Regions from separate parts of the Clostridium sp. 19966 genome, predicted to be linked through region 1. Evidence: a T-box and tRNA genes for the amino acid it is inferred to sense, from the RefSeq annotation. Region 1 holds a T-box; the other holds one or more tRNA genes.

Region 1 (4,438 bases):
TGTCTGATCCACAGCCTCTGAAATAAACTGTGCTGGAAAATTAGCTTCAAATCTTTCCTTGTTCTCAAAGGGATAGTGATGCTGTGCAAATGGCATGGAACCTGAATCAAACCAGCAATCGATAACTTCTGAAGTTCTAACCATTTCCTTACCGCATTTTTCGCATTTAAGCTTTACACCATCTATATATGGCTTATGAAGCTCTATATCTTCAGGCACATTTATTCCTTTTTTCTTTAATTCCTCTATGCTTCCTATGCATTCTCTGTGACCGCATTCGCATTCCCAGATAGGAAGAGGAGTTCCCCAATATCTGTCTCTTGAAAGTCCCCAGTCAATGACATTCTCAAGGAACTTACCAAATCTTCCTGTTCTTATATTGTCAGGATACCAATTTATCTTGTTGTTATTTTCCACCAATTTATCTCTAAAGGCTGTAGTTTTTACAAACCAGCTGTCCCTTGGATAGTACAATAGAGGAGTATCGCATCTCCAGCAGTGTGGATAGGAGTGAGTAAACTTCTCTGATTTATAAAGCATATTATGCTCTTTCATGTACTCAAGTATCTTCGGATCAGCATTTTTAACGAACAAACCTGCCCATGGAGTTACTTCACTTACAAATTTACCTTCTCCATTCACAAGATTTATTAAAGGCAGATCATTTTTCTTTCCTACCAAGTTATCATCTTCACCGTAAGCTGGTGCTATATGAACAACTCCAGTACCATCACTTAGAGTTACAAAATCTCCATGAATTACAAAGAAAGCCTTCTTCTCAGGTGTAGTGAATTTAAATAGCTGCTCATACTCAACTCCAAGAAGCTCTTCTCCCTTGAACTCTCTAACTATTTCATATTCTTCATTAAGAACCTTTAGAAGCTCTTTTGCAAGAGTATAATACTCTTCTCCAACTTTAACTTCCACGTAGTCATAAGACTTATTTACAGCTAAAGCTACATTTGATGGAAGCGTCCAAGGTGTAGTTGTCCAAGCAAGTATATATTTATTGCTTTCACCTTTTATTTTAAATTTAACAAAAGCTGTAGCTTCTTTTACATCCTTATATCCCTGAGCTACTTCATGAGAGGAAAGTCCAGTTCCGCATCTTGGACAATATGGAACTATCTTGTGACCCTTGTATAAAAGTCCTTTATCCCACATAGTCTTTAACGCCCACCATTCCGATTCAATATAATCATTATGATAAGTTACATAAGGATCATCCATATCAACCCAGTAGGCCAGCTTCTCAGACATATCCTTCCACATACTTACATAAGTAAACACGCTTTCCTTACAAAGCTTAACGAATTTTTCAACTCCGTATTTTTCAATTTCAGGTTTTCCAGATATACCAAGCTTTTTCTCTATCTCAAGCTCCACAGGAAGTCCATGAGTATCCCAGCCTGCTTTTCTTAAAACCTTGTAACCTTTCATCACCTTATATCTAGGAACGATATCCTTCATTACTCTTGTGATTATATGACCAGCATGTGGTTTTCCATTTGCTGTAGGAGGTCCGTCATAAAAAGTAAAATATTTGCCATCTTGATTTGATTCAAAGCTCTTCTTAACTATTTCTTTTTCTTGCCAAAGCTTTAATATGTCTTTTTCCATATTAACAAAGCCCTTAGAAGAATCAACTTTTTTGTACATGTTTTTTTCTCCCTTCATCCATTAATAATTTTGATTACGCCTATAATTATTTACATATTATCACTCTAAATTTCACTGGCATAAGCATAATTGCTTACATAAATATAAAAAAACTCCATCCCGCAGGACGAAGTTATATTCGCTATACCACCTAAGGTGAAAATTTAAAGTACATACATACTCTATTCTTTAACGCAGAATTACGTAATCTCTTACTAGGCATTGCCCTTCAGATATAAACTCCACGGTGATTTTCCTAATATATTTGCTGCAGCTTTCCACCCTTCGCCACTCTCTTTGAGCCTCATATAATAGTACTTATCCGCTTCATAGTTTTTTACTAATTTTGATTATATTACAGTAAAAATCCGTTGTCAAATTAATTTATTTTTTATTAAGCTTAGATATATAATATACGATTATTAATGTATGATAATAATTTTACGGAGGAGTAATACAATGAACAGACTAAAAAGAATTCATAGAATAATAATTTGTATTATAATTATTATTTCATCGTTTCATTACTCCGTTAAAGCTCTCGGTGACTCCAGCTTGAAGCCTAATGTGCTTATACTGAATTCATATAATAGCGGATTGCTTTGGACTAATGAAGAAGTAAATGGAATATTAAGTAAGATTCAAAATTCAAGTAGGCTTCCACAAATCTACACTGAATATATGGATTGGAAAAGCTTTGGCACACAAGAAAACCTTAATCTATTATATAAAGATTTCCAATACAAATATTCTTCAAAAAAAATTGATTTAATTATATGCACCGACGATAAAGCCGTGGATTTTGCCATAGAAAATAGAGCCGCTCTTTTTTCTAACGCCTCCATAGTATTCTGCGGATTAAATAATTTGGACAAAAAAATAGACTTATCTAAAGTAAATAATATTACAGGCTCAAACGAAGTTATATTTCCTAGCGAAAATATAAAATTGGCTTTAAAATTAAATCCAGCATTAAAAAATGTATATTTTATATATGACAATAGTGCAGATGGAATAGCAATAGCCAATTCCGCTATTGCTGATATCAAAAAAAATTATAAAAATTTATCTTTATTTTCTTTAAACAATCTATCAATATCTGATATGTTGGATAAAGTAAAAACTATAGATAAGGACAGTGTTATACTTCTATGCAGCTACTCCAATGATTCAGAAGGATCTAAAATTAATTACAATTACTTTTATGATAAACTCTCAAATAATAGCCCTGTTCCTATTTTAAGCTTATACACTTATGCACTGAATCACGGAATGACAGGTGGTGTTATGGTTGATGGTTATCTCCATGGCAGAGAAGCAGGAAATTTAGCTCTTAAAATTATTAATGGACAAAATATTGATTCTCTGCCCATAAAAAGCACAAATGCCGTAAAAACTTTATTAGACTACAATCAACTTAAAAAATTAAATATTGATTTATCCTCAGTTCCTAGCAATGTAGAGATAGTAAATAAACCTTTTTCTTTTATAGAAACTTATAAGAATATAGTAATCCTTACCTTCACTATCCTAGCAATGCTAATACTATTTATCGCTTTATTGCTTGCCCATATAAGAAAGATAAACAGATTAAAAAAAGAATTGGTTGATAATAACGAAGAGCTTACATATTTATACGAGGAAGCAGCAGCAGCAGATGATGAGCTTAAGGCTAATTATGTTAATTTATCAAAAGCTCAGGAAGAGCTTGAATATTCTGCCTACCATGATGCGCTAACCGGCTTATTTAACAAATTAAAATTTTATGATCATATAAGCAGCCATATTAAGCTTTTGAATGCTTCTAGTTCAATGGAAGCTCTCTTATATATAGATATTGATAATTTTAAAATTGCAAATGATGCCCTAGGGCATTTAAGCGGTGATAAGCTCTTATTTCAAATATCTCAAAGGCTTAATTTATTTTCAGATGAAAATTCTTCATTATACAGAATCGACGGAGATGAATTTGTATTCTATTTAAAGAATGTTATTTCTAAGGATGAGGTTTCTCAGTTTGCCTCTAAAATTATAGAAAGTTTTAAACAAAGCTTCAAAGTAGAAAATAATGTTATGAGCTTTTCTTCCAGCATAGGAATAGCAATGTTTCCCTTTGACGGAGACAATATAGAAGCCTTGCTAAAATGTGCTGATATGGCTATGTATAAGGTCAAAACTAACGGAAGGAATTCCTATATGTTTTACAATAGCAGCATTAATGATGAGGTTCAAAATAAATTTAATATTCAAAAGCATTTACAAAAAGCTTTGGATAATGAAGAATTTATTATTTACTATCAGCCTCAAATAAATTTAAAAGATAATGCTATTGATGGATTTGAAGCTCTTATTCGATGGAACAGTCCAGAACTCGGCTTCGTATCACCAATTAAATTTATATCTATAGCTGAAGACTCTGGTTTTATTATTCCTTTGGGGAAATGGATTTTAAAAAAATCCTGTGAATTTATTAAAGCTCTTAATATGTCCAGAGCTTCTTCCTATAAAATTGCTGTAAATATCTCGGTTATGCAGCTGCTTCAAGACGATTTTGTGGATGTTATTAATTCAGTGCTAAAAGAGACAGGTTTAGAGCCCTCTTACTTAGAGCTTGAAATAACTGAATCTATAATAATGGAATCCATTGATCTTATAGAAGATAAATTAGAATATTTAAAATTCATGGGGATAACTATAGCTATGGATGATTTTGGTACAGGTTATTCCTCTCTAGCTTCCCTTAGAAAGCTTCCTCTTACTACATTAAAAATTGATAAGC
Region 2 (4,438 bases), on a different contig from region 1:
GGCTGTACCTGAGATAGCTCAAATTCTTGGAATTTCTCAGGACACAATAAATAGTAAGCTTAAAAATGCAGGCAGTTCCAGTAATTATATACCGCTTGTTACTTTATCTGCTGATGATAAAGATAAAGCAACTAAGCTTACAGCCATAGATGGTGTTCAGTATATGAAGGTACAGGGCAGAATATATCCTGGAGGAGAGGCTTTTGGAAGTCTCATTGGATATACTGGAGCTATAACTGCCGAAGAATTAAAGGCTCACACCGGAGAAGGCTACACTGCTCAGGATAAGATAGGAAAAGCTGGCTTAGAACAGGTTTATGAGAAGAGGCTTAGGGGGCAAAAAGGCGGTGAAATCTATATAGCTAAGGATGGGAAAACTGATGACGCATCTAAAGAGGTAATAGCTAAGAAAGATGCCAAAGATGGAGAAGACATAACTATAGCAGTAGATTTTGATACTCAGCAGAAGATATATAGTGAGATGAAAAATGATGCTGGAGCTTCTGCAGCTATAAATCCTAAAACCGGAGAAATCTTGGCGCTTGTAAGCTCACCATCCTATGATTCCAATTTATTTTCTACATACATACCAGACAGCGTCAGCACTGCATGGAAGAATGCAGGAGATAAAGATCCTTTCAATAATAGGTTCAAGGCGGTTTATTCTCCAGGATCTACCTTCAAGTTAGTTACTGGTGCTATAGGCTTAAAAACCGGAGCAATAAAAGCTGATGATAAAATAGATATAAAGGGTACCTCCTGGCAAAAGGATAAAAGTTGGGGAAGTCATGTGGTTACTACACTTGAGGATCCAGGACGACCTATGAATCTTCAGGATGCATATGTGTATTCACACAATATTTATTTTGCTATGGCTGCTCTTAACATAGGCAAAGACAAGTTTGAAAGTGAAGCTAAAAACTTTGGAATAGGAGAAAAGCTACCTATAGATTACCCGATAGCACAATCTCAATTATCCAATAAAGGGCTGACCTCAGATGAACTTATTGCTGATACAGGGTATGGTCAAGGAGAAGTCTTGCTAAGTCCTATTAACTTAGCACTTATCTATAGTTCCCTTGCTAACAATGGAGATATGATGACACCAGTGTTAGAACTAAAAGGGCAAGTAACTCCTAAGGTTTGGAAGGAGAAGGCTATAGATCCTACTTATGTAAAGACACTTACAGATGATTTGACGCAAGTCGTGGAAAATCCTGCGGGAACAGCTTATACAAATCCTGCTGGAAGAGTAAAAATACTTGGTAAAACTGGAACTCCTGAATTAAAGCAAAATCAAAATGACAAGAATGCAGAAGAGAATGGCTGGTTTGTTGCCATGAATACGGATAATCCAAGTTTTGCTATAGCTATGATGATACAAAATGTTAAAAACAGAGGAGAAAGTCATTATGTTGTTCCTATTGTTAAGAGAATAATAGATGACAGGGTTAAATAGCAGGGAGTCTTTATCAATAATAAATTGCCGCAGAGCTATAAAAATTATGCGGCAATTTCTATTTTTCATATTGATATAGGCTGCGAAGAAATTTGAATAATTTTATAAAAAATTGTTGACAGTTTAAATTAATCTAATTATAATAAACTTTGTAATCCGTTAGAGATGGATTATGTGTATCTGGTGGTTATGGAACAGCTGTTACACCCGTTTCCATTCCGAACACGATGGTTAAACGCTGTATCGCCAAGAGTACTGCCCGGGAGACTGGGTGGAAGGGTAGGACGTTGCCAGGTAATGGATCTTTAGCTCAGTTGGTTAGAGCAACCGGCTCATAACCGGTCGGTCCGGGGTTCGAGTCCCTGAAGGTCCACCATTTGGGGGTTTAGCTCAGCTGGGAGAGCACCTGCCTTGCACGCAGGGGGTCAAGGGTTCGAATCCCTTAATCTCCACCAAATAAAAACCATGAACTTTTAGTTCATGGTTTTTTCGTTTTGTAAAATATTAAATAGTTTAAGATATTATAGGTTTAAGAACCCCAAAATTATTTTTTACTTGACATAGTAATGTCTAACTGTATATACTGTACATATACGGCGTACAGACTCTTTTGCAAAGGAGAAAGCAATGAGAATATTAATTTCAAATTCATCAGGAGAACCCATATATGAACAGATAACTAATCAATTAAAAAACCTAATATTTAGTGGGGACATAATGGAAGGTGAGTTGCTTCCATCCATAAGAAGCTTGGCTCAGGAGCTCAAGATAAGTGTTATAACAACCAAAAGGGCATATGAGGAATTAGAGAGGGAAGGCTTTATATATACGGTTCCAGGGAAAGGCTCATATGTGACTGAGCAAAACAAGGAGCTTCTTAGGGAAAAAAGGATGAATCTTATAGAGGAAAAGCTTATGGAAGCTATAGAGGAGAGCAAGCTTTTAAATTTAAGCTTGGATAATATAAAAGAAATGCTAGAGATTTTATATAATAATGAGGATTAATTTGTGGAGGTTACTATGGAAAATATTTTGGAGGTTAATAATTTAACTAAAGAGTACAAAGGCTTTAAACTTAACAACTTGAGTTTTAAACTTGAAAAAGGATATATCATGGGTTTTATAGGACCAAACGGTGCAGGTAAAAGCACTACAATAAAGCTTATAATGAATCTGGTTAAGAAAAACTCAGGCGATATAAAAATATTTGGTATGGATAATGTGCAGGCCGAAAAGAAGATCAAGCAGAGGATCGGTCTAGTTTATGATGAAAACTACTTTTATGAAGAATTGACTTTACTTGAGATGAAAAGACTAATAGCACCTTTTTATAGCAAGTGGAGTGATGAAACTTTTCATAAATATATATCTGATTTTAATTTGCCTAAAGACAAGAAAATTAAAGAGATTTCAAAAGGAATGAAAATGAAATATTCTCTGGCTATAGCTTTATCCCATGATGCGGATTTAATTATAATGGATGAGCCAACTTCAGGATTAGATCCTGTATTTAGAAGAGAGATGCTGGATATACTTTATGAAATAATTCAAAACGAAAATAAGGCTATATTTTTCTCTACACATATTACCACTGATCTTGAAAAGATAGCAGATTATATCACGTTTATAAATAAAGGGGATTTGGTATTTTCTGATACTAAGGATAATATACTTGAAAGCTACGGGATAGTGAAAGGAGATAATTCACTTTTAAGCTCTGAAGAAGAGGAAGACTTTATTAGCATAAGGAGAGGAAGCTATGGCTTCGAAGCTTTGACTAATAATATAAATAAGATAAAACGTAGATACAGAGATAAAGTATTATTTGAGCCAGCCAACCTAGAAGATATAATGGTTTATACGGTTAGGGGGAAGAAAAATGTATAATTTAGTGTTTAAGGATTTTTTGATACAGAAGAAAAATATATTAATATCCTTACTTTTAGCGTTAGCTTATACCTTCATGTTTTCATCTAAAATGCCAAGCTATGTAATTTATTTAGCAATACCTATAATGATAACATATCTATTAATGATGAATGCGTGTAATTACGACGATAAGAATAACTCTCAAATATTATTTTGCAGTATCCCTATAAATAGAGAAGACCTAGTGGTGGCAAAATATATAACTTCTTTTGCATTCTTTATCATGGGGATTTGTGAAGTATTACTCAGCTTCTATGTATTAGGAATATCAAATATAGTGCGTATAAATGGCGAAATAAAGCTTTCTTATATAATGATTGGCGTTATAATAATAGCAATTGGTTCCGCTGTTTATTATCCTATATATTTTAAGCTAGGATATGCAAAATCGCAGTTTTTTCTTGTAGCAATATTTTTTGCAGGCTTTTTTGGTCCAATGTTTATAGAAGAAATAGTAAAGTCAAATAAATTTGCATCAGTATTGGTGAATATATCGTCAGCACCTCAAGCAATACTTTATTCATTAGCTATAGCTATAGTATTAATTATCTTAATTATATCAATTTGGATTTCTATAAGAATCTATAAAGCAAAAGATTTGTAGAAAAAGCCGTGTTTTAAAGCAGTCTTAAAAATCATCACTGATGTAAAATATAATCTAACACTAACACAAATAAAAAAGCAAAGAATGTCAAGAAAGTAGTACTGGAATTATATATAATTTATATATAGCTTTTATGAATGGAGGTTTGCCATATGGATTATAGCCATAGGATTCAGGAATCGGTTGATTACATTGAGAAAAACCTGACAGAAAAAATAGAGCTGGAGGAGTTATCAAAAAAGGCTTTTCTTTCTAAATATTATTATCATAGAATCTTTCATGCACTAGTAGGAGAAGCGGTTATGGAATATATAAGGAAGAGGCGGCTAAGCGAAGCTGCTAAGGATTTACTTGAAAGCAAGGATAAGATCTTAGATATAGCATTAAGGTATCAATTTGGTTCACAAGAAGCTTTTACAAGAGCCTTTAAGAAAATGTTTCAGGTA

The links. A T-box is a leader RNA that pairs with one kind of tRNA and senses whether it is charged. The one in region 1 lies ahead of ileS (isoleucine--tRNA ligase), so its partner is inferred to be a tRNA-Ile.
Region 2: it has a tRNA-Ile gene. The T-box ahead of ileS (isoleucine--tRNA ligase) is inferred to sense a tRNA for this amino acid. The anticodon was not compared.

Annotation. Positions count from the first base shown of each region.
Region 1 is NZ_JACTOJ010000009.1:114,304-118,741, reverse strand. Features, by position in the region: gene ileS (isoleucine--tRNA ligase) at 1-1,659, opposite strand, end outside; T-box leader at 1,780-1,999, opposite strand; gene IAI10_RS11345 (ABC transporter substrate binding protein) at 2,119-4,438, shown strand, end outside.
Region 2 is NZ_JACTOJ010000041.1:1,749-6,186, reverse strand. Features, by position in the region: gene IAI10_RS23000 (penicillin-binding transpeptidase domain-containing protein) at 1-1,459, shown strand, start outside; rRNA gene rrf (5S ribosomal RNA) at 1,639-1,755, shown strand; tRNA gene IAI10_RS22990 (tRNA-Ile) at 1,759-1,835, shown strand; tRNA gene IAI10_RS22985 (tRNA-Ala) at 1,839-1,914, shown strand; gene IAI10_RS22980 (GntR family transcriptional regulator) at 2,087-2,464, shown strand; gene IAI10_RS22975 (ABC transporter ATP-binding protein) at 2,480-3,346, shown strand; gene IAI10_RS22970 (ABC-2 transporter permease) at 3,339-3,992, shown strand; gene IAI10_RS22965 (AraC family transcriptional regulator) at 4,145-4,438, shown strand, end outside.